DNA from 4 places in the Scandinavium lactucae genome. Region 4 is predicted to be linked to each of the others. Evidence: predicted binding sites of a transcription regulator. Region 4 holds the regulator's gene; each other region holds the start of a gene.
What was found. Region 4 encodes CRP, which controls carbon source genes, mostly activating them, when cyclic AMP is high. Its sites were predicted from a motif close to ATGTGANNNNNNTCACAT; they were not measured.
Positions count from the first base shown of each region.

Region 1: a site for CRP is predicted at 2,228-2,245, ahead of SIK69_RS01580 (glycoside-pentoside-hexuronide (GPH):cation symporter). Genes of this name have one in related genera too.
Region 2: a site for CRP is predicted at 2,831-2,848, ahead of SIK69_RS06475 (acetyl-CoA C-acetyltransferase). Genes of this name have one in related genera too.
Region 3: a site for CRP is predicted at 2,541-2,558, ahead of SIK69_RS02280 (GntP family permease). Genes of this name have one in related genera too.

Region 1 covers NZ_JAWXRD010000001.1:339,322-347,166, reverse strand. The annotation lists gene pdhR (pyruvate dehydrogenase complex transcriptional repressor PdhR) at 1-321, opposite strand, end outside; gene aroP (aromatic amino acid transporter AroP) at 796-2,163, shown strand; gene SIK69_RS01580 (glycoside-pentoside-hexuronide (GPH):cation symporter) at 2,353-3,756, shown strand; gene SIK69_RS01575 (glycoside hydrolase family 43 protein) at 3,753-4,703, shown strand; gene SIK69_RS01570 (glycoside-pentoside-hexuronide (GPH):cation symporter) at 4,904-6,361, shown strand; gene SIK69_RS01565 (glycoside hydrolase family 43 protein) at 6,354-7,845, shown strand, end outside.
Region 2 covers NZ_JAWXRD010000005.1:97,526-105,370, reverse strand. The annotation lists gene kduD (2-dehydro-3-deoxy-D-gluconate 5-dehydrogenase KduD) at 1-352, opposite strand, end outside; gene kduI (5-dehydro-4-deoxy-D-glucuronate isomerase) at 414-1,250, opposite strand; gene SIK69_RS06475 (acetyl-CoA C-acetyltransferase) at 1,577-2,758, opposite strand; gene SIK69_RS06470 (amino acid permease) at 2,977-4,206, shown strand; gene SIK69_RS06465 (aldo/keto reductase family oxidoreductase) at 4,252-5,127, shown strand; gene SIK69_RS06460 (cold-shock protein) at 5,131-5,619, opposite strand; gene wzz(fepE) (LPS O-antigen length regulator Wzz(fepE)) at 5,842-6,924, opposite strand; gene SIK69_RS06450 (beta strand repeat-containing protein) at 7,240-7,845, opposite strand, start outside.
Region 3 covers NZ_JAWXRD010000002.1:39,237-47,081, reverse strand. The annotation lists gene uspG (universal stress protein UspG) at 1-249, opposite strand, end outside; gene rnk (nucleoside diphosphate kinase regulator) at 422-832, opposite strand; gene SIK69_RS02280 (GntP family permease) at 967-2,343, opposite strand; gene SIK69_RS02275 (alpha/beta fold hydrolase) at 2,627-3,457, shown strand; gene SIK69_RS02270 (helix-turn-helix domain-containing protein) at 3,545-4,399, shown strand; gene ptsP (phosphoenolpyruvate--protein phosphotransferase) at 4,402-6,897, opposite strand; gene ypdE (aminopeptidase) at 6,920-7,845, opposite strand, start outside.
Region 4 covers NZ_JAWXRD010000003.1:187,560-195,404, reverse strand. The annotation lists gene SIK69_RS05190 (ABC transporter ATP-binding protein) at 1-539, shown strand, start outside; gene SIK69_RS05185 (hydrolase) at 542-1,564, shown strand; gene SIK69_RS05180 (YheU family protein) at 1,561-1,779, shown strand; gene SIK69_RS05175 (phosphoribulokinase) at 1,816-2,685, shown strand; gene SIK69_RS05170 (OsmC family protein) at 2,739-3,143, opposite strand; gene crp (cAMP-activated global transcriptional regulator CRP) at 3,450-4,082, shown strand; gene SIK69_RS05160 (YccS/YhfK family putative transporter) at 4,138-6,210, shown strand; gene argD (bifunctional acetylornithine/succinyldiaminopimelate transaminase) at 6,207-7,427, opposite strand; gene pabA (aminodeoxychorismate synthase component 2) at 7,507-7,845, opposite strand, start outside.

The sequences.
Region 1 (7,845 bases), on a different contig from region 4:
CAACGCGTGGCGTGTTTCCAGCAGGTCAAACTGGGATTCAGGGTGGTCGGAGAGCAATTCTACCAGCGGATCGCTGAAGCTCTGCCAAAGGCTACTTTGCACAAAGGTACCGCCGCCCTGGCGACGAAGCAGTAGGCCCTTCGCTTCGAGACGTTGGATCGCCTCACGCAGAGAGGGACGAGAAACGTCGAACTGTTTAGCCAGCTCGCGTTCAGGTGGAAGTTTTTCACCGGGGCGCAGCGTCCCCTCAAGAATCAAAAACTCCAGCTGCTGCTCAATCACATCGGATAATTTTGGTTGGCGGATTTTGCTGTAGGCCATGGTTCCCTGTCTCAAGCCATTTACCCGGAGTCAATTGGTCTTACCAATTCATAGTTCGTGACGGTAAAGTAACAAAGTATTCACCTTCTGTCCATACAGGTTTTGATTGAAATCAGTAAACCGGGCACATTTTAACAACCTTACAGAAGGCATGTTTCAGAACTGCAACTTAGAACATATTTTGCGTTTACCCACAAAGAGGGAGATTTAACCTGCGCGAAACGAAAAAGTTTCGCGCCTCTGCATTTACAGTTGCTTTCTTTTTATGCAACTCGTCAGCATCCCTGCACAAAGCAGGTGCATTCGGCTGCACTTACCACTATTCTTCCAGCTGCGGAAGACTCACACGCAACTTTCAGCCGTCCGCTCTGTAAAAAATAATGTACAGGATATGGAAGTTCATAATGACACACGCTGAGAACCCATTGGGCTCTTAAAAAGCGTAGAAAAATTAATCACTCACGAGGTTTCATAATGGAAGGTCAACAGCAAGGCGAACAGCTGAAGCGCGGCCTGAAAAACCGCCACATTCAGCTGATTGCGCTGGGTGGAGCTATCGGAACGGGCCTGTTTCTGGGCAGCGCCTCCGTTATTCAATCCGCAGGGCCGGGGATCATTCTCGGTTACGCGATAGCAGGGTTCGTGGCCTTTCTGATTATGCGTCAGTTAGGTGAAATGGTCGTTGAAGAGCCGGTCGCAGGTTCCTTTAGCCACTTTGCCTACAAATACTGGGGCAACTTTGCCGGTTTCGCGTCCGGCTGGAACTACTGGGTACTGTATGTCCTGGTGGCGATGGCTGAACTGACGGCAGTCGGGAAATACATCCAGTTCTGGTGGCCTGAAATCCCGACCTGGGCATCGGCAGCGGTGTTCTTTGTGGCGATCAACCTCATCAACCTGACCAACGTGAAAGTGTTCGGGGAGATGGAGTTCTGGTTTGCCATCATCAAAGTTGTCGCGGTAGTCGCGATGATCCTGTTCGGCGGCTGGCTGCTGTTTAGCGGCAACGGTGGCCCACAGGCAACCGTGCGCAACCTGTGGGAACAGGGTGGCTTCCTGCCGCATGGTATCCAGGGGCTGGTGATGATGATGGCGATCATCATGTTCTCCTTTGGCGGCCTTGAGCTGGTCGGTATTACCGCTGCCGAAGCCGATGACCCGCAGAAGAGCATCCCGAAAGCCACCAATCAGGTTATCTACCGTATCCTGATTTTCTATGTAGGCTCGCTGGCCGTCCTGCTGTCACTGCTGCCGTGGACTCGCGTCACCTCTGACACCAGCCCGTTCGTGCTGATTTTCCACGAACTGGGTGACACCTTCGTTGCGAACGCGCTGAATGTAGTGGTGCTGACTGCCGCGCTGTCGGTCTATAACAGCTGCGTATACTGCAACAGCCGGATGCTGTTCGGCCTGGCCCAGCAGGGCAATGCCCCGAAAGCGCTGACTAAAGTCGACAAACGTGGTGTACCGGTTAACACCATTCTGGTGTCTGCGGTGTTCACCGCGCTGTGCGTGCTGATCAACTACCTGGCACCGGAATCGGCCTTCGGTCTGCTGATGGCGCTGGTGGTTTCTGCGCTGGTCATCAACTGGGCGATGATTAGCCTGGCGCACATGAAGTTCCGTCGGGCGAAGCAGCAGCAGGGCGTGAGCACTCGCTTCCCTGCCCTGTTCTATCCGCTGGGGAACTGGATTTGCCTGTTTACCGTTGCCGCCGTACTGGTCATCATGCTGATGACACCGGGCATGGCCATCTCCGTATATCTGATCCCAGTGTGGATTGTGATTCTGGGTATTGGCTATCTGGTTAAACAGAGAGGGGCGAAAGCCGTTCGCGCGTAATCTCATCCTCTCTCACTACGCTGATTATCCACATGCTGTAGCGGCTGAAAACCGCTACAGCAGCATGTTACCTGCTTCACACTTTCCCCTCCATAGCTGATTTATCCATATCATCACCGTATTCCTGCTACGCATTTTTTCAAAAGCCTGCGAATAATCATCTGCATATCTCATTGCGGAGAAGTGTCGATGGACAACAACAAATTATCGGTAAAAGAAAAGATCGGCTACGGAATGGGCGACGCGGGATGCAACATCATCTTCGGCGCTATCATGTTGTTTGTTAACTATTTTTATACGGATATTTTCGGTTTAGCCCCGGCGCTGGTTGGGGTGTTACTGCTCTCCATTCGCGTCATCGACGCGGTGACGGACCCGATAATGGGGGCAATGGCGGACCGTACCCGCAGTAAATATGGTCGTTTTCGGCCCTGGCTGCTGTGGATTGCCTTCCCCTACGCGCTGTTCAGCGTGCTGATGTTCACCACTCCGGAATGGAGCTACAGTAGCAAGGTTATCTATGCCTTCGTGACCTATTTCCTGCTGTCGATAACCTATACGGCGATCAACATTCCTTACTGCTCGCTCGGGAGCGTTATCACCAACGATCCGAAAGAGCGCGTGGCGTGTCAGTCCTATCGCTTCGTGATGGTCGGCATTGCCACCCTGTTGCTGTCGCTGACCTTACTGCCGATGGCCGACTGGTTTGGCGGCGAGAACAAAGCCAAAGGCTATCAAATGGCGATGACCGTGCTGGCGTTTATCGGCATGTGTATGTTCCTGTTCTGCTTTGCCACCGTGCGTGAACGCGTGCGTCCGGCGGTGCAAACCAACGATGAACTCAAGCGTGATCTTAAAGACGTGTGGAAAAACGATCAGTGGGTGCGCATCCTGCTGCTGACCCTGTGCAATGTCTGCCCGGGCTTTATCCGCATGGCGGCGACCATGTACTACGTTACCTGGGTAATGCAACAGAGCACCCATTTCGCCACGCTGTTTATCAGCCTCGGCGTGGTCGGGATGATGATCGGCAGTATGTTAGCGAAGGTATTGACCGACCGCTGGTGCAAACTGCAGGTGTTCTTCTGGACCAACATCGCGCTGGCGATTTTCTCCTGCGCCTTCTACTTCTTCGATCCGCACGCCACGATGATGATCATGGTGCTCTATTTCCTGCTCAACATCCTGCATCAGATCCCTTCCCCGCTGCACTGGTCGCTGATGGCCGATGTGGACGACTATGGCGAATGGAAAACAGGTAAACGCATCACCGGCATCAGCTTCTCCGGCAACCTGTTCTTCCTGAAAGTCGGGCTGGCGGTCGCCGGGGCGATGGTCGGGTTCCTGCTCTCCTGGTATGGTTATGATGCGGGCGCGAAAGCACAAGGCCCGGATGCGCTCAACGGGATCGTGCTGCTGTTCAGCGTCATCCCTGGCGTCGGTTATCTGATTACCGCCGGGGTCGTTCGCCTGCTGAAAGTGGATCGGGAATTAATGAAACAGATCCAGGCCGATCTGGAAAAACGTCGTCAGAACTATCGCGAACTGAGTGAATATCAACAACAGGCAGAGCTGGTGAGGAAACCACAATGAACAATTGGCCTAACCCGTTTATCGAGCAGCGTGCGGACCCGTTTATTCTGCATCACGAGGGGGCGTATTACTTCATCGCCTCAGTACCGGAATATGACCGACTGGAAATCCGCCGCGCCGCTGACATCGCCGGTTTACGCACTGCTGAACCGGTAGTGGTCTGGCGTAAACCCGATAGCGGCCCGATGAGCCAGCTAATTTGGGCGCCGGAACTGCACTGCATTGACGGCACCTGGGTCATCTATTTTGCCGCCACGCACACCCATGACCTTGATGAATTGGGGATGTTCCAGCATCGGATGTTCGCGCTGACCTGTGACGATGCCGACCCGCTGACCGGTGCGTGGCAGGAAAGAGGCCAGGTGAAAACGCCGTTTGATACCTTCGCGCTCGACGCAACCACATTCATGCATCAGGGAAAGCAGTGGTATCTGTGGGCGCAAAAGGCGCCGGATATTGCCGGAAATTCCAATCTGTATCTGGCGGAGCTGGAAAATCCATGGACGCTGAAAGGCCTGCCGGTGATGCTCAGTAAACCCGAATTTGACTGGGAGTGTCGGGGCTTTCTGGTGAACGAAGGCCCGGCGGTGATTGTCCACGGCAACCGCCTGTTCGTCAGCTATTCTGCCAGCGCCACCGATGAGAACTACTGCATGGGCCTGTTATGGATTGATCTCGACGCCGACCCGATGCAGGCCAGCAACTGGCATAAATCACCGCAGCCGGTGTTCACCACCAGCTATGAAAATCGGCAATACGGCCCGGGCCATAACAGCTTTACCCAAACGCCAGACGGCCAGGATGTGCTGGTCTATCACGCCAGAAACTACACCGAAATCGAAGGCGACCCGCTGTATGACCCTAACCGCCATACCCGGTTGAAGCTCATCCACTGGCATGAAAACGGGATGCCTGACTTCGGCGTCCCGCATGCGGATTCACTGTAAAACAGTGACCGACGCTCCTGACTCTTCAGGAGCGTTTTTTTGGTGTAATAGCCCTCTTTTTTTGTCAGACCAATTATTTATTGTTATGTGACAACTTTCTCAATTGACAAAAAACATAACCATCAGAGCAAATATCTCAATAGTCAAATAAACCCCCAGTCCATAGAGTAAAAAATACACACTCATGCCTGGAGAGAACAATGACAACACTCAGGAAATTATCCGTTGCCGAAAAAATTGGCTTCGGTATGGGCGATGCCGCATGTGGCATCGTTTATTCTTCGGTTACTATGTTCTTAACATATTTTTATACCGATATTTATGGACTCTCGGCAGCAGCCGTCGGGGTAATGTTTCTGGTGACCCGTATTCTCGACGCCATTACCGATCCGTTAACGGGATTGGTCGCGGATCGGGTACGTACGCGCTGGGGTCATTTTCGGCCATGGTTGATTTGGTTCGCCATTCCTTACGCGGTATTGGCGGTATTAACCTTCACAACGCCAGACTTTGGCGCATCAGGTAAATTACTCTATGCCTATATCACCTATACGTTATTAATGCTGTGCTACACCTTTATCAATATCCCTTACTGTGCACTTGGCGGGGTGATTACAGCTGATGAAAAAGATCGTTTATCCGCGCAATCCTATCGCTTCACCATTTCTTCCCTTGCAGGTCTGGTGGTCTCGGTGGCGACTTTATTTTTAGTCGACTGGCTCGGAAAAGAAAATAAACAGTTTGGCTTCCAGGCCACGATGGCGATTATGGGAACCCTGGCCGTGATCATGTTATTTTTCTGCTTCTTCACAACGTCAGAACGTGTCCGTCCGACCAGTGAAAGCAACAACAGTATGATGGGCGATCTGCGTATTTTACTCGCCAACGATCAGTGGCGAATCGTGGCGATCATCACGTTCTTTTCCAGCATGGCGGGTGTGATGCGTAGCGCAGCGACGCTGTACTATGCCACCTATCTGATGTTGGGAGGCGTTGAAAGCGCAGCCGGAACGGCAATGAAATCAGCGTTTGTTTCCACCAGCGTCATCGGGACCATTATCGGCAGTATCGCCGCGGGTTATTTAGCACAGCGCTATCGGGCGGTATCACTGTTCAAAAATATTAACTTACTCCTGGTCATCATCGGCGTCGTGATGTTCTTTGTCCCGCCCACCTGGCTGGCAGTTGTTTTCCCATTCTATTTCCTGGTCGGTTTTTTCCATCAAATGTATCAGCCTTTTAAATGGAATATGATGGCCAACGCCGCTGATTACGGCGAATGGAAATTTGGGCGCCGTATTACTGGCCTCTCTTTTTCCGGTAACTTATTTGCTTTAAAAATGGGGATGGCCGTAGCCGGTGCATTTGTCGGTTTTTCTCTCGGCTGGTTTGGTTATCAGGCGGGTGTACCAACCCAAACAACACTCGCCACCACTGGGATAATTAGCTTATTAACCATTGGACCGTCCATTTCCTATTTCATCCTGTACTGGTTAAGCCGTTTTTATACCCTTGACGATCAGATGATGAGCAAAATACAGCGTGAACTGGCGCTGCGTCAGCAGGCAAATGCTACCAGCCCGATTAGCGAATCCCCTGTAATGGTGAAAAATATCACCGAGCCAATGACCACCACCGGAGAGAATCATCATGCCTAATCACACTGCACGCCCCGGATACTATAAAAATCCGATTCTGCATGCCGATTATTCTGACCCTGACATTGTGCGTGCAGGTGATGATTTCTATATGGTGGCCTCCAGCTTTAATCATTTTCCCGCACTGCCTATTTTGCACTCACGGGATTTAGTCAACTGGACCATTATTAATCACGTCTTTTCCACCTTTAACGATGCGACCTACGACACCATGCAGCCTGGAAAAGGCGTTTGGGCGCCGTCGATTCGCCATCACGACGGTAAATTTTGGGTCTTTTTCAGTACGCCTGATGAAGGCATCTTTATGTCCTGCACGACCGACCCCCATGCAGAATGGAGTGCCCCCCACTGCGTCAAATTGGCGAAAGGCTGGATAGACCCTTGTCCGCTGTGGGACGACGATGGCCGCGCCTGGCTGGTTCATGCTTTCGCCCATAGCCGCACCGGCAGAAAACATCAGTTGCAGCTGATGGAAATGTCGCCTGATGGCCGCTCTCTGCTTGATGACGGGCAAATTATTTACGATGGTGCACTGGACAACCCCACCCTTGAAGGGCCGAAGTTCTACAAACGCAACGGGTGGTATTACATCTTTGCACCAGCAGGAGGGGTGGAAACCGGCTGGCAGTCGGTACTGCGGGCCAGAAGCGTGCAGGGGCCATGGGAGGCGCGCATCGTTTTGCAACAGGGCGAAACCCATGTTAACGGCCCTCATCAAGGCGGCTTTGTTGAACTGGAAAACGGCGAATGCTGGTTCATACATTTTCAGGATGCCGACCTCTACGGGCGCATTGTCCACCTACAACCGATGCACTGGCAGACGGACGACTGGCCGTTTATCGGCAAGCAGCAAGCAACAGATGCTCCCGGGCAACCAGTGATTGAATACCCGTTGCCCTCGGTGGCGCAACATCCTCAGGGCTATCTTAATCCACAAACCAGCGATGATTTCGCCCGTGGATATCCCGGACGACAATGGCAGTGGCAGGCCCAGCCAAAGGCAGATTGGCTACAACCGACGCTCAACGCCCTGGCGCTGACCTGCCAGCCAATGCGCGAATATCAGGGCGAACTGGCGCTCTATAGCCAGCCAAACCTGCTGTTGCAAAAATTCCCGGCGCGTGAATTCTGCGTCACCACCGTTTTAAGCGCGGGTTTTCAGCATGAGGGTGAACTCAGCGGACTGATTGTGTATGGAGAACGCTATGCAACGCTTGCGCTTTCTCAGTGCAAAGGACAACGTAAAATCGTGCTGATCGCTGCGTGGATGAGTGATACCGGCAGGCTACATCAGCAACAGCGTGACATTGCCGACTGGCCGTCCAACGCACCGCTATGGCTTAGAGTAGAGGTTAAATCAGGCGGCCTGTGTTATTTCAGCTACAGCGATAATGCCAAGGACTGGCAGGCCGTCACGCCCTATTTTGCTGCTGGAAAAGGCAAATGGGTGGGGGCTAAAGTAGGCGTTTTTGCCGCCGCGAATC
Region 2 (7,845 bases), on a different contig from region 4:
TGATGTTCAGGTTCATCACGTCGTCCCAGTCCTTCTCGCTGAACTCAATCGCATCCTGACGACGAATCAGACCGGCGTTATTCACCAGAATATCAATATGTCCAAATTCGGCGACTGCGCGTTCCAGCAGTTGAGGAATACCGTCAATATTACGCAGATCGGCAGTCAGGCTGAGAAAACGGCGACCACGGGAGGTGACCTGCTCGATAGTCTCGGTCGGTTCAACGATGTTAATGCCGACGATATCACAGCCCGCTTCCGCCAGGCCGATAGCCATCCCCTGACCTAAACCGGTGTCACACCCGGTGACTACTGCGACTTTGCCTGCCAGTGAAAATGTATCGAGAATCATAAAAAATCCTTACTCATTTTGCGCCTGCATTCGACAGGCAAGATGATGGTTTGCCCGCGATTTAACGCAGATCTTTAACGGCGACGTGGTCCATATCATCGAAGACCTGGTTTTCACCAACCATGCCCCAGATAAAGGTGTAGGCCTGTGTGCCGACGCCTGAATGAATCGACCAGCTCGGCGAAATCACCGCCTGCTCGTTGTGCATCACGATATGGCGTGTCTCCTGCGGCTGTCCCATCATGTGGAATACGCAGGCGTCATCGGCCATATTGAAATAGAAGTACACTTCCATCCGTCGCTCGTGGGTATGACACGGCATGGTGTTCCACAGGTTACCCGGAGCCAGTTCGGTCAGACCCATGCTGAGCTGACAGGTTTCCAGCACGTCCGGCACAAAGTATTTATTGATTGTGCGGCGGTTACTGGTGAGGTTATCGCCGAGGGTGACCGGCGCAACATCGGCTGGCGTCACTTTTTTGGTCGGATAAGTGGTGTGTGCCGGGGCGCAGTTGTAGTAAAACTTGGCGGGTTTCGTCGGGTCGATGCTTGCAAACACCACCTCTTTCGCACCCTTACCCACATACAGCGCATCGCAATGGCCGATTTCGTAGCATTTGCCGTCGACCGTAATGGTGCCCGGGCCACCGATATTGATAACGCCCAACTCGCGGCGTTCGAGGAAATAACTCACGCCCAGTTGCTTCCCGACTTCACCGCCGACGGACACCGTTTTGGCAACCGGCATAATCCCGCCCACAATAATGCGGTCGATATGGCTGTACACCATGGTGTACTCGTCTGCGACAAATACCTGCTCAACTAAAAATTCATTGCGCAGTCCCTGCGTATCGAGGGTTTTGGCGTGTGCGCTGTGGATGCTTTGTCTGATCTCCACGTTTACCTCCAGCTAAAGTTGTCCATTTTGAAAAGCAGTTTCGCTTTTCCGTTATGGTCATCTTAGTCTTCCGCAGATAGGTTTTCAATTACAAATAAAACAGCGTTTCACTTTTTCTGCATTAAAATACCAAAAATGCAAAAGCGATCACGTTCCTGCCGAATACCCCGCCAGGAACAGAGATTAAAAATCCATGACAAACAATAAGTTGTACAACCTTTAAAAAAGGACACGTAGGTGCTAAAAGCGGGTTTAAAATCAAAGATGAGAGGTCAAAGAGGAAGGAATGTCAGCCCGACAGCAGGGTGCCGCCGGGCAAAGTCAATTTATTCGCGCTCAACCGCCAGGGCAACCCCCTGCCCGCCGCCGATACACAGTGTAGCCAGCCCTTTACGGGCATCACGCTTGATCATTTCATGCACCAGCGACACCAGAATACGACAGCCGGATGCGCCAATCGGATGGCCCAGGGCAATCGCCCCGCCGTTCACGTTAACGCGCGATTCATCCCACTCCAGCACTTTACCAACCGAAATGGCCTGAGCGGCAAACGCCTCGTTGGCTTCAATCAAATCAACGTCGTTCAACTGCCAACCCACGCGCTCCAGACAACGGCGCGTGGCATAGACTGGCGCAATGCCCATCAGCGCAGGATCGACTCCGACGCTGGCGAAGGCGCGGATCCGGGCCAGAATCGGCAGATTCAGCTCCATCGCTTTGGATTCACTCATCATCATCACTGCCGCCGCACCGTCGTTGATCGACGAGGCATTCCCCGCCGTCACCGAACCGAGGGTATCAAACGCGGGCATCAGACGAGCCAGACCTTCAGCGCTGGCATCAGTGCGTGGCTGCTCATCGGTGTCCACCACCTGAGTGAGGCCGTTTTGCTGCACATTCACTACCGGCACGATTTCATCGCGAAAGCGCCCGGAATCAATTGCCCGACGCGCTTTTTGCTGCGAACTGAGCGCCCAGGCATCCTGCAATTCACGCGAAATACCGTATTCCCGAGCCAGATTTTCAGCGGTCACGCCCATATGATAATCATTAAACGCATCCCACAGTCCGTCGTGGACCAGACTGTCGAGAAGCTGACTGTTACCCAACTGCGCTCCGGTACGGCTGTCGGTTAACACATGCGGCGCACGGCTCATGTTTTCCTGGCCGCCAGCAATCACCACATCAGCTTCGCCGCACTGAATCGCCTGCGTGGCGAGATGCAGCGCCTTGAGGCCTGAGCCGCAGACATCGTTGATGGTTATCGCGGAAACGGTATTTGGCAGCCCACCTTTTATGGCCGACTGTCGCGCAGGGTTTTGCCCGGCACCGGCGGTCAGCACCTGTCCGAGGATAACCTCATCGACCACCATGGGATCTATTCCGGTGCGATCCACCAGCGCCTGCACCACGACGCTCCCCAGTTCCACTGCCGTAAAGCGCGACAATGCCCCCTGGAAGCAGCCAATCGGCGTACGTACGGCACCTACGATAACGACGTCTTTCATCCCGACCTCAGCGCAAAGAATCAGCGCTATAGTAGAGCATTGTTATCAACTATTATCGTAATTGTTTAAAAAAAGTGAGTTTTATCACAAAGGAAATCGCCTTCACGCAACATTCATCTGCCGTATGAATGCTAACCACAATTCTCCCTCCCCCGCGCTGGTTGAAATAAGGTAAACTCGCCGCTGTTTTTTCGTTATCTGGTTTAAAAGTTCAACTAATGTCGAAATTATGGTCAAAAGATGAAACCCTTTGGAGTTTCGCCTTATATGGTACTGCGGTAGGGGCTGGCACCCTGTTCCTGCCGATTCAGCTTGGCTCCGCAGGAGCAATGGTGCTGCTGGTAACCGCCCTGGTCGCCTGGCCGTTAACCTATTGGCCGCACCGTGCTCTGTGCCGTTTTATTCTCTCTGCAAATCTGCCCGCTAACGTTGGGATCACCGGCGCGGTCAATCACTATTACGGTAAGAAAATCGGTAATCTCATCACCGCGCTCTATTTCATCGCCTTCTTTGTGGTGGTGCTCATCTACGCCGTGGCGATTACCAATTCTCTTACTGAACAGCTGGCAAAACAGATGACGGTGACGCTTGGCGTGCGGATGCTGGTAAGTCTGGCGGTGGTGCTGGTACTCAACCTTATCTTCCTGATGGGCCGCCATGCGACGCTGAAGGTGATGGGTTTTCTGGTGTTCCCACTGATTGCCTACTTCCTGTTCCTGTCGCTCTACCTGACCAGTTCCTGGGAACCGGCCAGATTCAGCGGTCAGCTAAGCTTTACGCCGCAGACGCTGCATCAGATTTGGCTCTCCATTCCCGTGATGGTTTTCGCCTTTAGCCATACGCCGATTATCTCGACCTTCGCCATCGACAGACGCGAAAAGTTCGGCGACGCGGCCATGGATAAATGCAAAAAGATTATGCGGATTGCCTACCTGATTATCTGTCTGAGCGTGCTGTTCTTTGTCTTCAGCTGCCTGTTGGCTATTCCGGAAGGCTACATCACTCACGCCAAAAATGAGGGTGTCACCATACTTTCCGCGCTGGCGATGATGCCTGCGGCACCACACTGGCTGGCGGTATCGGGCATTATTGTGGCGATCGTGGCGATGTCGAAATCGTTCCTCGGCACCTATTTCGGGGTGATTGAAGGGGCCAGTGAAATGGTGCGTACTACTCTGAATCAGGTTGGCGTGCGCAAAAGCCGTGCTTTCAACCGGGCGACCTCTATTCTGCTGGTCTCCGCGGTGACCTTTGCGGTGTGCTGTATTAACCCCAACGCGATTTCGATGATTTATGCTATCAGCGGGCCGTTGATTGCGATGATCCTGTTCATCATGCCAACACTTTCAACCTACGCCATTCCGGCGCTGAAACCGTATCGGTCGGTAGGCAGCCTGCTGACGTTGATTGTCGGCCTGCTCTGCGTCTCGGTGATGTTTTTCGGTTAACGATAGGTTTACACTGATTCGTTGAGCCATCATGAGGAAACAGATATGTCCAGCGTTAAACAGTCCGGCAGCTTTACTCTTGGCAATCGCGAAGTCTGGCGTCTAGGTTACGGGGCGATGCAGCTTGCTGGCTCTGGCGTTTTTGGGCCACCGAAAGACCCGGAGATGGCGGTAAAAGTGCTTCAAGCCGCGCTTGACGCTGGCGTGAATCACATCGATACCTCCGATTTTTACGGCCCGCACGTCACCAACCAAATCATCAAAAAAGCACTGCATCCCTATCCGCAAGCGCTGACCATTGTGACGAAAGTCAGCGCGCGTCGTGACGACAAGGGTAACTGGCTGCCCGCGCTCTCTGCGCCGGAGCTGACGCAGGCGGTCGAAGACAACCTGCGCAATCTTGGGCTGGAGGTGCTGGAGGTGGTGAACCTGCGCAGCATGATAAGCGCCCACGGCCCTGCGGAAGGTTCGCTGGAAGAACCGCTGGAAACGCTTATCAGGCTGAAAGAGCGGGGATTAATCCGACACATCGGGCTGAGCAACGTCACCGCCAAACAGGTAGAAGAGGGTCAGAAGATGACCGATATCGCCTGCGTGCAGAACTTCTATAACGTGGCGAACCGTCATGATGACGCGTTGATCGATAGCCTGGCGAGACAGAATATCCCTTATGTGCCGTTCTTCCCGCTCGGCGGCTTCACACCGTTACAATCTCAAGAACTCGATGAGATTGCGGCCAGGCTGAACGCGACACCAATGCAGGTGGCGCTCGCCTGGCTGCTGCAGCGTGCGCCGAACATTCTGCTGATCCCGGGCACTTCATCACTGGGTCATCTGAATGAAAACCTGGCCGCCGCTCATTTGACGCTGCCGAAAGACGCGCTGGATGTGCTGAACAACCTGCCGCAGGCGCTGGGTTAGCGCTTACTTCACTTTTTTCAGCAGTTTTACCGTCTCTTCGATATCAATCTCATCTTCTGAGAAGATGAAGGTTGTCCCCTGGAAGGTGGTGACTACCAGCTTTTTCACTGTGCGCATTTCGCCGGTTTTGGCTTCCGCCTTCGGGCGGATGCTGTTCATCAGCACCCCGACCGACAATACCGCGTTCTCTTTATCAATCCTGGTGTCAGCAGGTACTTCTTCGCTGTACACCAGGTACGATTTGATCGACGTAATCTTGATGCGCTCGCCCGCGATATAGATGTACTTACTTTCCGGAGCCACTTTGACCGCAAACGCCGATAAGCCTTTGTTATTGGTGGTCGGCTCGAACGTGACCGCCGCATCTTTCTTGATCAGCTCAGGATTGGCAACCTTAATCACATGAAAGTAGCGGTTGTCGCCGTTTTCATCTTTGATAAATCCAAAGCCTTTATCTTCAAACCAGGTTGTGATTGTTCCGTGCATCGCCATCGCCTTTACCGCCTAATTAATCGTTCAACAACTCAAATTTCGCAGCGCGCAGTTTAAAGCACAATGCCCGCGCAGACTATGCCTTTGGCTTAAGTCTGGTCGATAAATTTACAGTGTGCCACAGGAGATGAGCGTGGATATGCGGGCGGAAAAACCAACAACAATCAGACCATATAAAATAATAAAGCTCACGCAGGAGTGAGCTTTAGGACGGACTGGCGACTAATTGCGCGCCTGTAATGCCTGACGAAGTAAAACACTGGCATTCGCCAGCATAAAGCCAATGGCAGACATCATAAGAACAATCAGCAACTTACCTGGTCCGTCATGCTTTACCGGCAGTGAGGGAGAAAGCTGATATTTAAAGGGCATAAATTGCGCATTCGGGATGGTCAGCCGGGTAAGTTGTGCAATTTTATATTCCCGGTTGCGTAGATCGGGATTGATAGTTGCTACATCACTCAGAGATTTCTCCACATTAAGCTTGGCTGCAAGACCATCGGCACCGAGCGTAATGCTGTAATCGGGATCATCCTTTGCAGAAAGCCCCTCTCCATACACCGGTTTTTTGATCCCGGCGGCATCCGCAATTTTTAATGCATACTTAAGACGCTGAATTTTTGTATCCCGCTGATTATTGAGATCATCAATCGCCAGCGCGAGCTTTTCTTTCTCAACGTTAATTTTAAAGCTCAATTGGTGTTTCAGCGTATCCAGCAGTTCTGTACGCACCCGGATGATGGCGAATTGGGTATAATCGTTCAGCAGCTGTTGCGCCTTTTCAGGATCTTTTCCCGTATAACTCAACGTCCAGCTTTGATAGGGCGTGTTATCAGGATGTTTGGTATCAAGATTGTTTTGCACCTTCAAATTCTCAGCCATTTTTACAATAGCCTTTTGCATTTGTTCGGCATCAGTATTTTCATCAACCAGACCTTTTAACACCGAGGGTGACGTCATCACCCAGTTCTGAAACAACGAACGCGAAGAGTATTCCTTGATGAAATAGTTGAAGACATCTGCGGGTGTCTTTTTCACGTCAACCCCCAGCGCTTGCATAGTCGCGAGAACAGGATGCAGAGGCGCAAGTTGGGCCGGCTCTGGTGCCGTAACAATGGCCTGGCTCGTCCATTTCTGGGGCATCAGGCATACCATCATCAAGCCTGTTACCGCAAATACCAGGGTAATCGTCATAATGCGCTTTTTAGCTTTCAACAAATGTTCGAGCAATAATAACAGGTCAAGCTCTTTGTTGGGCAACGTCGGATATGGCATTGAGGTAGGAATAATTTCTGGTGCAGACATAGAAAATCCAGGAAAGAGAGCAAAGACGCTCAATAATAATTCAGCGGAGATATCATCTGAAGTCGATAACAGGACAATACCTATCCAGAAATGGACCCTCACTTATTCGATAACTTTCTGACCTGCCCTCAGGCTTTGGTACATCGTTCAATTAGTTGTGTCGGTGTGTTTACCTTCAATTTTGCCATTCTTCCAGCCTGCTACAAATTCAAATTATGACTGATAATTAAGCGATGAAGAAGGGTGCAAAATAAAAGTAACGGCGACTTTCGTCGCCGTTACTTAACCTATTGCATTACATTAATTTAATTAAATTTAATGGTTTCTGGACTTGCGGTCACGAGAGCGCACTTTCTTTTCAACGCTGCTGCCTTGCCATAGCACCCGGATATCAGCACTTACTGTTCCTTTATATTGTCCATCCGGCATGTATGCAGCCGGCACCTGAGATTTCCCATCAAAGAAATTCGTCAGATGAGCAATAAATCCAGAAGTTACTGTTTGTACTTCATCCGTGTTGGTGTTCAAAGTAAACAATCCTGGATAGGAATCCGACAAATCAACCCATGTATCCGGCGTTAACGCCGTCTTGTCTGTCGCCAGTAATAGATCAACATCAATTGTTCGGCCATCCTGCGCGCCTGTGGGCTTCAACTGATAGTCCGTTCCGCGTTTAGCCTGCAATTTATAAGCAGGGTTGCTGGCTAAGCTGGAAATATTGAGTTCGAAAGCAACCACCTGGTCGACAAAACCGGCCTCATTGGTGTAATCAAATTGGATGCTATTTACAGGAGTCACTGAGAATACCTGCGATACCACATCCGTAATGGTGCCAGTGCCGGTGATAGTATTTTGGGTTGCCGCGCTGCCCACTTTCAACGCCAGCTTCTCGTCGCCTTCCACCAGACTGTCCGTTTTGGT
Region 3 (7,845 bases), on a different contig from region 4:
TCGGGAAGGGTCGAGAGTGAAATGCTCAACCATGGTTTTCAGGCGCGCTTCCGCTTCACTGTACAGATGTTCTTCAAAGCGGCGCAGGTCGGCTGCAAAACGGGTCATGGTCAGGCTGGCAGAGCCTGGCAGGACGTGCAAAAGGTGGATGATGCCATTCTGTTGGGCGAGAAACTCCGCATGACGTACGGCCTTGTCGCTTAGCGCCATTTCAAAGACATCAACCGGCATAATAATGGTGTTGTACATATTTTTTCCCTCCTTCTTTGTATGGTTTTATATAACCATTTTCGGCGAGAAATTTGTGTCATTCACGTCGCAAATATCATCTTCGGGCGGTGAGGGAGGGTAAAGTTTTGTGGGCAGGCAAACGGAAAGAGGATGTGGGGGACATCCTCTGAACAAGACGTGTCAGACGCGTTTAGCGGTGAAATTCACCCGCAGCTTCAGGCTGGTACAGCAGTTCAAGCACTTCTAAATGCGCTTCGGTGCCGTTCGGCAGCTTCCAGTGAATGGTGTCCCCGACGCGAAGGCCAAGCAGAGCAGCACCGACCGGAGCCAGCACCGAAAGCTGGGTCGCGCTATCGGTCATTTTTGCCGGGAACACCAGGGTGCGCACGCGCTCTTCGTCGGTACTCAAATCGCGGAAACGGACCTGGCTGTTCATGCTGACAACGTTGTGCGGCATCTCCTGTGGGGAGCACATCTGCGCCCGATCCAGTTCGTCATTCAGCGCAGCGGCAACCGGTGAGGTGGCCCACTCTGGCTGTTCCAGCAGGCGGTCAATGCGTTCGGCATCGAACTCATTAATGATGATGGCGGGTCTGGTCATTGTTGACTCCGTGTTTTCCAGGTTGAAATCCAGTTGCTTGTTTCCAAAAGAAAACCCTCGTCGTACAGGACGAGGGTTTAGGGTCTGACCATCATACTGACTGTGGTCGGATCTTTGAAGTGATTCAGCTCACATTAGAAGATTAGGCTGCCAATCAGCGCGAACAGGAAGGCCAGGCCGCCGAGCAGTGTTTCCATCACCGTCCAGGTTTTCAGGGTGGTCTTCTCATCCATTTCGAGGAAGCGACCTACCAGCCAGAAACCAGAGTCGTTAACGTGGGACAGCACCGTAGCGCCACCGGCGATAGCGATCACGATAAAGCACAGGTCAAGCTGGCTGATACCGGTGGTGGCCTGCACCATCGGCGCGACCAGCGCGGCGGTGGTCGTCAGGGCCACGGTCGCGGAACCTTGCGCCACGCGCAGCGCCGTGGAAATCACGAAGGCGGCGACAATAACCGGCATCCCGGTGTCTGACAGCACGCCTGCCAGGGCATCACCAATACCGCTGGCACGCAGAACACCGCCGAACATACCACCTGCGCCAGTCACCAGAATGATGCCGCAGATCGGACCTAATGCGCCGTCGCAGATTTTTTCCAGATGCTTAAGGCTGTGCTGACGGCTGAAAACGGCCAGCGCAAAGAACACGGTGATCAGCAGCGCTACCGGGGTTTTGCCGAGCATACGCAGGAAATTCACCACTACGTCATCTTTCGCCACCCAGCCCAGCACTACCGCGGTATTGAGTCCCGTTTCGAGGAAAATCAGTACCAGCGGCATCAGCAGAATGGTCAGCACCATACCGAATGACGGCGGCTTGTGGTTGGCATCGGCTTCAACGGTGCCAAGGAAAGAGGAAGGCAGTTTGATGTCGAATTTCTTGCCCGCATATTGGCCGTACAGGTACGCGCCGAGATACCAGGTTGGCAGGGCGATAATCAGGCCGACAATCACCAGCAGACCGATGTTGGCCCCGAGCAGTTCAGCCGCCGCAACCGGGCCCGGATGGGGCGGAACCAGCGCATGCATGACCGCAAAGGCACCTGCCGCCGGGAAGGCGTATTTCAGCGTCGAGCCGCCAAACTGCTTCGCGACGCTAAAGATAATCGGCAGCATCACCACCAGACCGGCGTCGAAGAAAATCGGGAAGCCGAACAGCAGGGAGGCGACACCGAGTGCAAACGGCGCGCGATGTGCGCCAAATTTACCAATCAGCGTATCGGCCAGCACTTTTGCGCCACCGGAAACTTCCAGCAGGCGGCCAATCATTGCCCCCAGACCGACCAGCAGCGCCACGCCCGCCAGCGTACCGCCAAAACCCGTGAGCAAGGTCGGAACCACTTTATCGAAAGGTACTTTTGTCAGCAGCGCCACCACGATGCTGACCAGGGTTAAGGCTAAAAAGGCATGCACTTTGAAGCGCATGATCAAGACCAGCAGCAGGGCGACGGCCCCTGCAGCGATGCCGAGCAGCGTACCGGCTCCCAATGCGTTCGTAACTTCTGTCATCTTAATATCCTCTGTAGGGTGACAGCTAATGGGTAGTGATAGCCTGGCTAAATCCCTGCATTTATCACTGATACCGGTAACATGATACTGGTAACATAGCGGGGGTTGTAAATACGCTCCGGGACGTTTATTAACACTTTGCGACGGCCGTCAAATATCCTGAATATTTATCGATTCGAATAAAATATGTTCGATAAACGTGATGGATTTCAAATCTGGCATATCCTTGATAAGCACCGCTGCGCCTTCCGGCGTCAGCATTTTTCAAGAAACAGGAGATTCCATGAGCGGTTACGACAAATTGACCCTAAAAGATGGCAGCACGCTCTATTTCAAAGACTGGGGCAGCGGACAGCCAATTGTGTTCAGCCACGGCTGGCCATTGACGGCTGATGCGTTTGAAGACCAGATGCTGTTTCTCGGCTCGAAGGGATATCGGGTGATTGCTCATGACCGACGCGGCCATGGCCGTTCGTCCCAGACCTGGGACGGCAATAATATGGATCAATATGCGGACGATCTCGCCGAGCTGACGGCACATCTGGATTTGAAAGATGCGGTACATGTCGGGCACTCCACCGGCGGGGGCGAAGTGGCGCGGTATATTGGCCGCCACGGCACCAGCCGGGTGGCAAAGGCGGTGTTGATTAGCGCGGTGACGCCAATCATGGTGAAAACCGATTTTAATCCGAACGGCGTGCCGATCGAGGTGTTTGACAGCATCCGCGAGGGCGTGGTGAAAGACCGTGGGGCATTCTTCCACGAGCTGACGATGGCGTTTTACGGCTACAACCGCGCAGGGGCAAACATCTCGGAAGTGGTTCGCGCTGGTTTCGTTGCACAGGGCTTACAGGGCTCAATCAAATCGCTTTATGACTGTATTAAGGCGTTTTCGGAAACGGACCTGCGGGAGGATTTAGCGCGAATGACCATCCCGACGTTAGTCATTCATGGCGACGATGATCAGATTGTCCCGTTCGAGACCTGCGGCAAAGTGGCCGCTGAGGTTCTGCCGCACAGCGAGCTGAAGGTGTATCCGGGCGGCTCTCACGGGATTTGCACCACCCACAAACAGCAGATCAACGAAGATCTGCTGGCATTCCTCAAAGCGTAACTGCGATGCCCGGTACGTGATGTGCCGGGCGTACACTTCCCCCTCTAACAGGCTACACTGACGGTTTTCTCCGTTCAGGGCCTGACGATGCCGATCACTCAACTTCCTGCCGATCAGCGTTTTTTTGCCGACCTGCTCAGCGGGTTGGTGCTCAATCCCCAGCAGCTTGGTCGCGTGTGGTTTGCCAGCGCGCCGAAAACCCCGCCAGCGGGTAGCCTGTGTCTGGATTTGCCGCGCCTTGAAGTGGTATTACGCGGTGAATATGGCAATAAGCTGGAGCAGGCGCAGTGGACGTTGACCCAGGGCGAGATGCTATTTATTCCACCGCGGGCCGCCAATTTGCCCCTGTTCACCCGGTCGGCGATGGTGCTGAGCATGGTTTTTGCCCCCGCGTGGACCGGGATGGCGTTTTATGACTGCCGGAGCGGCGGCACGCCAGGCCCGCTGCGCAAGATTGAAATCGCCCATCAGCAGCGCGGAGAAGGGGAGGCAATGCTCACCGCCTTGACGCTGCTCAGCCGTTCTCCGCAGGATCAGCAGATCATTCAGCCGCTGATGCTCAGCTTTCTGCATCTGTGCCGCAAAAGCGTAACGACCCGCGCGGATGCTACCCCGACCCGGCCGCAGTTTCTCTATCAAAGCATGTGCAACTGGATCCAGGATAACTATGCGCAACCGCTGACCCGCGAAGACGTGGCGGGATTTTTCAATATCACGCCGAACCATCTGTCGCGGCTGTTCAGCCAGCAGGGCACGATGAGTTTTGTCGAGTATTTACGCTGGGTGAGGATGGCGAAGGCGCGGATGATTTTACAGAAGTCACCGCTGTCGATTGGCGATGTGGCGCTGCGCTGTGGCTTTCCCGATGGTGATTACTTTAGCCGGGTGTTCCGGCGTCAGTTTGGCCTGACGCCGGGGGAGTATCGGGCACGTTTTCAGTAAGGTTACAGGCTCAGCTCAGCATTGAGCAGTTGGTGCAGCGCTTCGGGATCGGTGGCTGCCAGCAGCGACTGGCGGAAGGTTTTGTTCACCAGCTTGCGCGCCAACTGGGAGAAGACCTTCACATGGTTAATCCCTTCGTGTTCGCCGAGGGTGAGCATGATGACCAGCTCCACGTCGCCCATTTCCGATTCCCAGTCTATCTGCGCGGGTAGCCGCGCCAGGCTGATACTTGAGTGGTGGATCCACGCCGATTTAGTGTGCGGGATTGCCACCCCAAAGCCCACCCCGGTGGTGACGATTTCTTCCCGCTGCCAGATATCTTCTTCCAGTTCGAGCGGATGCGCGGTGCGCCCGTTCACCGCCAGGTTGCCGCACAGCAGTTGAATAACCTGCTCTTTGCGATACGGCTTATCGACGAACAGAATGTTCTCCACCGCCAGCAGCGGGCGTGCGTCCTCTTCGGGGGTAAAGGTGCGCAGCAGGGTTTCTATCTCTTCCGGGCTGCGGCAGTCGCAGGCTTTGTCGGCCAGCGCCCGACAGGCACGACTGTCGAGCTGGCGCAGCTGGCTTTTCACCGCCGGAATGCGCGGCCCGCTCATACTTAGTTCGTCCAGTTCCAGGCCGAGCAGCAGCGGCAGATAACGCGTTTCGCCACCCAGCTCACCGCAGATCCCCACCCATTTCCCATGCCGATGGGCAACGGTGACAATTTGGCGCAGCATGCGTAAAAAGGATGGGGTGACCGGATTGTACAGCGGCGACACGCGCGGGTTATTGCGATCGACGGCGTATAAATACTGGGTCATGTCATTGGAGCCGACGCTGAAGAAATCCACTTCGTCGCAGAAGTGATCAATGATGTAGCACACAGACGGGACTTCCACCATGATGCCCAGCGGCAGGGACGCAGCAAAGCGCGCACCTTCCGCCTGCAGTTCGGCTTTGACCTGCTGCAGTTCGTTCTTCACCCACAGGATCTGGTCGAGGCTGTGGACCATCGGGATCATCAGCCGGGCCTGACCCACCGCGCCTGCACGCAAAATCGCTCTAAGCTGCGTGCGGAACAACCCGGCAAATTCCGGGTAAATGCGCACCGCGCGATAGCCGAGGAACGGATTTTCTTCCTGCGGAATATTCAGGTAGCTCAGCGGTTTATCGCCGCCGATATCCATGGTACGGAAAATAACCGGTTTATCCCCTGCCGCCAGCAGCGCCTGTTGGTAGGTTTCAAACTGCTCCTGTTCATCGGGCGGTGCGCTCCGGTCCATATACAGCATTTCACTGCGGAACAGACCGATGCCTTCCGCACCGTGGCTGAACGCGGCGGGGGCTTCGAGCGCGCTGCCGATATTCGCCGCCACTTCCAGCCGCTGCCCGTCACGTGAGAATGCAGTCTGGGCCGCATCGCGGGTCTGACAGGCGATGCGCTGATCGGCCAGTTCGCGGGCCAGTGCATAGTAACCGCGGACCGCTTCATTCGGCTCCAGCACCAGCACGCCGCACTGTCCGTCGAGGATTGCCGGTGTGTGTTCCAGTGCGCTGAGGTCGGCCACGCTCAACCCGTTCAGCACCGGCACCGAGGCGGCGCGGGCGAGGATCAGCGTGTGCGACGTGGGGCCGGTTTTCTCCAGTATCATGCCTTTCAGCTGGCTCAGGTCGAGGCTTAAGAACTGGCTCGGGGTGAGATCGTCGGCGACCAGAATCGACGGCCGACTCAGGCGCAGCACTTCCTGATTGCGATACTGCGGCCAGACGATGTGCAGCAGGCGCTCGCTAATATCGCGAATATCGCTGGCGCGTTCGCGCAGATAATCGCTGCTGGAAGCCCGCAGTTTTTCGCAGATGGCTTCCATATTGTCGACGATTGCCGCCGCCAGACCCTGTTTTTCATCACGCATGATGCGGCGAATATTGCTGGCAAACTCGTCATCCTGGATCAGTGACAGATGCGCGCTGAGAATGGTTTTGCTCTCGCCGCCGAGCAGCCGCAGCTGCTGATTGAGATTGTCGGCCAGCTCTGCCAGACCGTACTCCAGACGGGTCATGTCTTCGGGGCTGGCAGGGAGGGTGCGATAGCGGTCCAGGCTGTCGCTGCGCCACAGGGTAATGCCCCCGCAGCCGATGCCGGTCGCCAGAATATTGCCTGTCAGCAGATGCGGATGCAGCCGTGAGAGCGAGCGGGGCAGGGGATGGGCGGTCGGCGACGCCGCCGCAGGCAGCTCGCTGTCGCTGTCGATAAAGTGATGCTGGAGATAGCTTTCCAGCGCCCGCCGCGCCGCTTCGGCATCGTTACCGCTGATTTGGAGCGAACAACTGTCGTTAAACAGCGTGCCGGTACTCACCAGCGCCAGCGAGCTTTTGGCATCAGCGTGGGTATTCAGGCGGTGGTTGATAAAGCGGATATCGCTTTGCCACGCGCTGCATTGCTCTTTCAGCGCCCAGGCAGGGCGCGCGTGTAGGCCATTGGGCAGCGGGCACAGAAAATCAAGCGTCAGCATAACGGTTCCTGTAAGCACAAAATCAGCATCTGAAATCCGTCAGATGAGAAACGGTTTTGGCATTCATGTCATGAAGCAGGGCCACCAGCAGCTGGTGGGTGAGACTGATATCGCCTGCGTCGGCAATCGAGGCCGCGCAGTGTCCATGCCGGGTCGGTGGGCCGAGGACCACGGTCGGGATCCCGGTGCCGCTCAGGTGTACCGCCCCGCCGTCGGTGCCGCCGTTGCTGAACATGTCCCGTTGCAGGGAAATGGCGTGGCGAGCGGCGGTATCTTCCACCCAGGCGGTCAGGCGTGGTGGGGCGATCAGCGTTTTGTCATACATCACCAGCATCGGGCCTTCGCCAATCTGACGATGGTTGTCACAGCCGTAATCAAAATTTTTGCCCCAGCAGGCGGTGTCCAGCACCAGCGCCAGATCCGGGTTAAGCTTGCGGGTAGCGGTTTGCCCCCCGCGCAGCCCAACCTCTTCGCTGGAGCTGGCTACCAGCCAGACTTCGGCGTTGAGTGGGGTTTGATGCAGTTCGCGCAAAAGGCTGATGAGCAGATAACAACCGAGCCTGTCGTCGAAGGCTTTGCCCATCAGCCGATGATGGGGCAGTTCGCAAAACGGGGTGGCGAACGTTACGCGATCGCCCGGTTCCACCCCGACTTCGGCGACTTCATCGGCGCTGCAGGCCCCGATATCGACCCGCAGTTTTGCCACTTCATTGCCCTGCCGCTCGCCGTCGAGCAGGCCGTTAATTTTGACGCCGTGGCGGGTGGTTATCCGCACAGGCTGTAGCTCGCGGGCGGTCATCCGCACGTTGCCAATCGGGATAACGTCGATGGCACCTTCGCGCGAAATGCTGCGTACCATAAAGCCCACTTCATCCATATGTGCGCAAACCATCACCTTCGGGCCTGTACTTTCATTCAGGCGAATAAGCACCGAACCGAGGCCGTCAA
Region 4 (7,845 bases):
AACCAACTAACCACCTTGACCTCGACATGCGTCAGGCGTTAACTGAAGCGTTGATCGAGTTTGAAGGCGCGCTGGTCGTGGTTTCGCACGACCGTCATCTGCTGCGTTCCACCACCGACGATCTGTATCTGGTTCATGATGCGAAAGTCGAGCCGTTCGATGGCGACCTGGAAGATTATCAGCAGTGGCTGAGCGATGTGCAGAAGCAGGAAAACCAGGCTGACGATGCTCCCAAAGACAACGCCAACAGCGCCCAGGCACGTAAAGATCAAAAACGGCGCGAAGCGGAACTTCGTACCCTGACGCAGCCACTGCGCAAAGAGATTACCCGTCTGGAAAAAGAGATGGAAAAACTCAATGCCAAACTGGCCGCCGCAGAAGAAAAGCTTGGCGACAGCGGCCTGTACGATCAGACGCGTAAAGCCGAACTGACCGAATGTCTGCAACAGCAGGCCAGCGCCAAATCCGGGCTTGAAGAGTGTGAAATGGCGTGGCTGGACGCGCACGAGCAGCTGGAACAGATGCTTCAGGAAGAGTGAGTATGGCTCAGGTAACCCCAGTAGACTTTGAAGTACCACCAGGAGAGAACGACACCTTTGTGCCAATGAAGGGCGTGCGCAACTGCCATCTGCAGACCATGCTGCCGCGTCTCATCCGTCGCAAAGTGCTGTTCACGCCACACTGGCAGCGTCTTGAGCTTCCGGACGGGGATTTTGTCGATCTGGCGTGGAGTGAAGATCCCAACCAGGCGCGGCATAAACCTCGGCTGGTGGTGTTCCACGGTCTGGAAGGCAGCCTGTACAGCCCGTACGCTCATGGACTGATCCACGCGGCGCAGCAGCGCGGCTGGCTCGGAGTGGTGATGCATTTCCGCGGTTGCAGTGGGGAACCGAATCGTAATCAACGAATCTACCATTCGGGTGAAACCGAAGATGGCACCTGGTTCCTTTCCTGGCTGCGCCGGGAATTTGGCAACGTACCAACGGCCGCGGTAGGCTATTCGCTCGGGGGCAACATGCTCGGCTGCCTGCTGGCCAAAGAGGGCGACAATACCCCGCTCGACGCGGCGGTTATCGTCTCTGCGCCGTTCATGCTCGAAGCCTGTAGCTACCATATGGATAAAGGCTTCTCGCGCGTTTATCAGCGCTATCTGCTAAACCTGCTGAAAGCCAACGCCTCGCGCAAGCTGAAAGCCTATCCCGGGACCTTACCCGTTGATTTGAAGCGCCTGAAAAGCGTGCGCCGCATCCGTGAGTTCGACGATTTGATCACCTCGAAAATCCACGGATTTGCCGATGCGATAGATTACTACCGCCAGTGCAGTGCGATGTCAGTGCTGAGCCAGATAACCAAACCAACGCTGATCATTCATGCCAAAGATGATCCGTTTATGGATCATCACTCGATTCCCGCTCAGGAAGAGCTTCCGGCAAACATTCAGTATCAGCTGACCGAGCACGGCGGTCACGTCGGATTTGTCGGCGGTACGCTGCGCCATCCGGAAATGTGGCTCGAAAAACGTATCCCGGCCTGGCTGACACAATGGTTAGGAGCAATACGATGATAATTCCCTGGGAAACCCTGGCACCCGAAACGCTCGAAAATCTGATTGAAAGCTTTGTGTTGCGCGAAGGTACCGATTATGGTGAACATGAACGTTCGCTAGAAGACAAGGTCGCCGACGTAAAACAACAATTGAAAAGCGGGGACGTCGTCCTGGTGTGGTCCGAACTGCACGAGACGGTGAACCTCATGCCCCGTACCCAATTTCACGGCTGACTATACTCAAAAATATTACTGCTTCAGGGAGTAGTTATGTCTGCCAAACATCCGGTGATCGCCGTGACCGGCTCCAGCGGCGCGGGAACCACCACCACCAGCCTCGCTTTCCGTAAAATCTTTGCTCAACTCAATCTGACCGCTGCGGAAGTGGAAGGCGACAGTTTCCACCGTTACACCCGCCCAGAAATGGACATGGCGATCCGCAAAGCGCGCGATATGGGCCGACACATCAGTTATTTTGGCCCGGACGCCAACGACTTCGGCCTACTGGAACAGACGTTTTTGACCTATGGCCTGAATGGCAGCGGGCAGTCGCGTAAATATCTGCATACCTACGATGAGGCAGTGCCGTGGAATCAGGTGCCGGGGACGTTTACGCCGTGGCAACCGTTACCTGAACCCTCAGACGTGCTGTTTTATGAAGGCCTGCACGGCGGGGTTGTAACCCCACAGCACGACGTGGCGAAACATGTCGATTTGCTGGTCGGCGTGGTACCGATTGTGAACCTCGAATGGATCCAAAAGCTGACGCGTGACACCAGCGAACGGGGACATTCTCGTGAAGCCGTCATGGATTCGGTAGTCCGTTCGATGGAAGATTATATCAACTTCATCACCCCGCAATTCTCACGCACCCACATTAACTTCCAGCGCGTACCCACCGTGGACACCTCCAACCCGTTCGCGGCGAAAGGGATCCCCTCGCTCGATGAAAGCTTTGTGGTCATCCATTTCCAGAATCTGGGCGATATTGATTTCCCCTGGCTGCTGGCGATGCTGCAGGGTTCATTCATTTCTCATATGAATACATTAGTGGTGCCGGGCGGGAAGATGGGACTGGCTATGGAGCTGATTATGTCGCCGCTGGTAGAACGGCTGATGGAAGGCAAAAAGATAGGTTGATGTCACCCGATAAACAGTAGGCCCGGTCAGCACAGCGCCACCGGGCTGGGCGCTTATCCTTCGACCACTTCAAACGAATGGGTAATTTTCGCCGCTTTCTCCAGCATCAGCGCCACCGAGCAGTATTTCTCAGCGGACAAATCCACCGCACGCGACACCGCGGCTTCTTTTAGCTCTTTGCCGGTGACGATGAAGTGCAAATTAATGTGGGTAAACAGACGCGGAGCTTCTTCACGACGCTCAGAGGTCAACTTCACCTCACAATCGGTCACGTCATGACGCCCCTTTTGCAGAATCGATACCACGTCAATCGCGCTGCATCCGCCCGCTGCCATCAGCACCATTTCCATCGGGCTTGGCGCTTTGTCACCAGAGTTACCGTCCATCATGATTTGGTGGCCAGAAGCAGACTCCCCCAGGAAGGTTAAACCCTCAACCCATTTCACACGCGCTTGCATAATTGTTAACTCCAGAGTTGCAATTTTCCTGACAGATTACGCGCACATAACAATTCTCGCAACGGAAGGCGACGTGCGTCATGCTGAAGCGAGACACCAGGAGACACGCGGCAAAAGCTATGCTAAAACAGTCGGGATGCTACAGTAATACATTGAAGTACTGCATGTATGCAGAGGACATCACACTACAGGCTGCAGTAAAATCCGACAGCCGACTTCCCAGGCACAGGGAAGGATACGATTGCAAAGCCAGCGGCAGTGTTTTGTCTGCCACTGGAGACAGCTTATAACAGAGGATAACCGCGCATGGTGCTTGGCAAACCGCAAACAGACCCTACCCTTGAATGGTTCTTGTCTCATTGCCACATTCATAAGTACCCATCGAAGAGCACGCTGATTCACCAGGGTGAAAAAGCAGAAACGCTGTACTACATCGTGAAAGGCTCTGTTGCAGTACTCATCAAGGATGAAGAAGGTAAAGAGATGATCCTCTCTTACCTTAACCAGGGCGACTTTATCGGTGAGCTTGGCCTGTTCGAAGAAGGTCAGGAGCGTAGTGCCTGGGTTCGGGCGAAAACCGCTTGTGAAGTGGCCGAAATCTCCTACAAAAAATTCCGTCAGCTTATCCAGGTCAACCCGGATATTCTGATGCGCCTCTCCTCCCAGATGGCGCGTCGCCTGCAGGTCACCTCTGAAAAAGTGGGCAACCTGGCGTTCCTCGACGTAACCGGTCGTATCGCGCAGACGCTGCTGAACCTGGCGAAACAGCCTGATGCTATGACCCACCCGGACGGTATGCAAATTAAAATCACCCGTCAGGAAATCGGTCAGATCGTTGGCTGTTCACGTGAAACCGTGGGCCGTATTCTGAAAATGTTGGAAGATCAGAATCTGATCTCCGCCCACGGTAAAACTATCGTGGTCTACGGTACCCGCTAAGCCAGATTAACGGCGTATTGCCCTGGGGCAGTACGCCGTTTTTGTCTCTCCCCTCATGTGGCGCAGGCTGATTTATCACCCGGAAATTAACTACGCACTGCGACAAACGCTGGTGCTCTGTTTACCCGTGGCTATCGGTCTGGCTTTGGGGTATCTCAAGTACGGTCTGCTGTTTTCATTGGTTCCCGCCTGCTGCAACATTGCCGGGCTGGACACGCCCCACAAACGCTTCTTCAAACGGTTGATTATTGGCGGTTCGCTGTTTGCGGGCTGTAGCCTCGCGGTGCAGTTGTTACTGGCGCGTGACGTACCGCTGCCCATTATTCTGAGCGGGTTGGCGATGCTGCTCGGCGTTACCGCCGAAATCAGTTCTCTGCACGCGCGCCTGCTGCCCGCTTCGCTGATTGCCTCGATCTTCACCCTCAGCCTGGCAGGCAATATGCCAGTGTGGCAGCCGCTGCTGATTTACGCTCTCGGCACCCTGTGGTACGGCCTGTTTAACTGGTTCTGGTTCTGGATGTGGCGCGAACAGCCGCTGCGCGAATCCCTGAGCCTGCTCTATCGCCAGCTGGCGGATTATTGTGAAGCCAAATATAGCCTGCTGACCCAGCATACCGATCCGGAAAAAGCGCTGCCGCCACTGCTCACTCGACAGCAAAAAGCCGTCGACCTGATTACCCAGTGTTACCAGCAAATGCACATGCTGGCCGCCAACCAGAATCACGAATATAAGCGCCTGCTGCGCGCCTTCCAGATTGGCCTCGATCTGCAAGAACATATTTCGGTCAGCCTGCACCAGCCCGCAGAAGTGCAGAAACTGGTGGAACGCAGCCATGCTGAAGCGGTGATCCGCTGGAATGCGCAAACCATCGCCGCCCGGCTGCGGGTGATGGCCGATGACATCCTCTATCACCGTTTTCCGCAGCGCTTTAACATGGATAAACAAATTGGTGCTCTGGAAAAAATTGCCCATCAGCACCCGGATAATCCCGTCGGCCAGTTTTGCGCCTGGCATTTCAGCCGCATCGCCCGCGTATTGCGGATGCAACGCCCGCTGTACCCGCGCAATCTGATGGCTGATAACGAACGCCGTCTGCCGGTTTTCGCCGCGCTGAAAAGCTACCTGTCGTTTAAATCTCCGGCGCTGCGAAACGCGGCGCGAATCAGCGTGATGCTGAGCATCGCCAGCCTGATGGGAGCGGCGCTGAATCTTCCGAAACCGTACTGGATCCTGATGACCGTCCTGCTGGTAACGCAGAACGGCTACGGCGCAACGCGAGTGCGAATTTTTCACCGGGCCGCGGGCACGCTGGCCGGGCTAGTGATTGCCGCTGGCACCTTGCACTTCCACGTACCGGAAGGCTACACCCTGGCGTCCATGTTATTGATTACCCTTGCGAGCTATCTGATCATTCGTAAGAGCTACGGTTGGGCCACCGTGGGCTTTACGGTCACCGCGGTGTACACCATTCAGCTACTGACGCTCAACGGCGAACATTTCATTCTCGCCCGTCTTGTCGACACGGTAATTGGTTGTCTGATTGCCTTCGGTGGAATGGTCTGGCTGTGGCCGCAGTGGCAAAGTGGGCTCCTGCGTAAAAATGCCCAGCAGGCGCTGGAGGCCGACCAGGATGCCCTGCGGCTGATCCTCAGTAGCGACCCGCAGGCACCCACCCTGGCGTATCAGCGAATGCGTGTGAATCAGGCGCATAACGCGTTGTTCAACTCGCTGAATCAGGCGATGCAGGAACCGGGCTTTAACTCACATTATCTGGAGGACATGAAACTGTGGGTAACGCACAGCCAGTTTATCGTCGAGCATATCAATGCCATGACCACGCTGGCGCGCGAACACAACATGCTGACCAACGATTTGGCTCAGCGTTATTTACAGTCCTGCGAAATTGCGTTGCAACGCTGCCAACAGCGGCTGGAGTATGACGAGGCGGGAGGTAGCGGGGATGCGAATATCATGGAGTCTACGGACACGATGACGCATGGACCGCTCAGCACCATGGAACAGCATCTACAACGTATTCTGGGGCATCTGAACACCATGCACACCATCTCTTCAGTGGCATGGCGTCAGCGCCCACATCATGGGATTTGGTTGAAGAAGCGCGCTTAGCTTTTCACGACCTTCTTCACCGCAGCGGCAAAACGCGTCATCCCCTCGTCAATATCCGCCTCTTCCACCACCAGAGAAGGGGCAAAGCGCATTACGTCCGGCCCGGCGTTGAGCACCATTACACCTTCATGCGCGGCAGCGTGGAGGAAATCGCGTGCGCGGCCTTTGTACTGCGGCTTCAGCTCAGCGCCAATCAGCAAACCCATGCCGCGTACATCGCTGAAAACATCCAGCTCGGCGTCGATCTGTTGCAGATGCTTCACAAAACGCGCGCGCTTTGCATTTACGCCGTCCAGCACTTCTGGCGTGTTAATAATGTCAAACGCCGCCCCAGCCACCGCGCAGGCCAGTGGATTACCGCCATAGGTCGACCCGTGCGAACCGACGTGAAATGCGCTGGCTATCTCTTCGGTGGTCAGCACGGCGCTCACCGGGAAACCGCCGCCTAACGCTTTGGCACTGGTGAGAATATCCGGCGTCACGCCGTAATGCTGATAGGCAAACAGCGACCCGGTACGCCCCATGCCGCTCTGCACTTCATCAAACACTAACAGCGCCTGATGCTGGTCGCATAACTCGCGCAGCCCTTTGAGGAATTCAGGCGTGGCCGCCATCACCCCGCCTTCGCCCTGAATCGGCTCAACCACCACTGCGCAGGTGTGATCGTCCATCACCGCTTGCACCGCGTGCAGGTCGTTAAAGGGAACGTGGATGATATCGGCCGGTTTTGGCCCGAAGCCGTCGGAGTATTTAGGCTGTCCACCGACCGAAACGGTAAACAGCGAACGGCCGTGGAAGGCGTTGTGGAACGCGATGATTTTGGTTTTGTACGGGCTGTGGCGCGTAGAGGCATAGTAGCGCGCCAGTTTAAATGCCGTTTCATTGGCTTCCGTACCGGAGTTCATAAACACCACGCGCTCGGCAAACGTGGCGGCCACCAGCTTACGGCCCAAGCGCAGCGCCGGTTCATTGGTGAACACGTTGCTGGTATGCCACAGCGTTTCGCCCTGGCTTTTCAGCGCTTCTACCAGCGCCGGATGGCAATGCCCCAGCGCCGTGACTGCAATTCCCCCCGCGAAATCAACGAACTCGTTGCCCTGCTGATCCCACACCCGACTGCCCTTTCCCTTCACCGGGATAAACTCTGCCGGGGCATAGATGGGCAGGATCACTTCATCAAACGTAGCACGGGTAATTGCAGCCTGTTCAGTCGCCATGACATTCCTCTTATGCAGCAATGATTATGAAATAATAATCACGAAATATGCATAATAAATCACATCATGGCAAGGTGAATTATCGTTTCAGGAAGTTATCCAGCAGCTGATGGCCCTGCTCACTAAGGATACTTTCCGGGTGAAACTGCACCCCTTCGAGATCCCACTGGCGGTGGCGAATGCCCATGATCTCGCCACTTTCACTCTGGGCGGTTATTTCAAAATCAGCGGGCAGCGTGGGCGGGTCAATCAGCAGAGAATGGTAGCGTGTGACGATCAGCGGATTATTCAATCCGGCGAATACGCCCTGGCCGTTATGCGTTATCGGTGAGGTTTTACCGTGCATCACCTTTGCCGCACGGACAATGGTAGCACCCAATACTTGAGCAATCGCCTGATGGCCCAGGCACACGCCCAG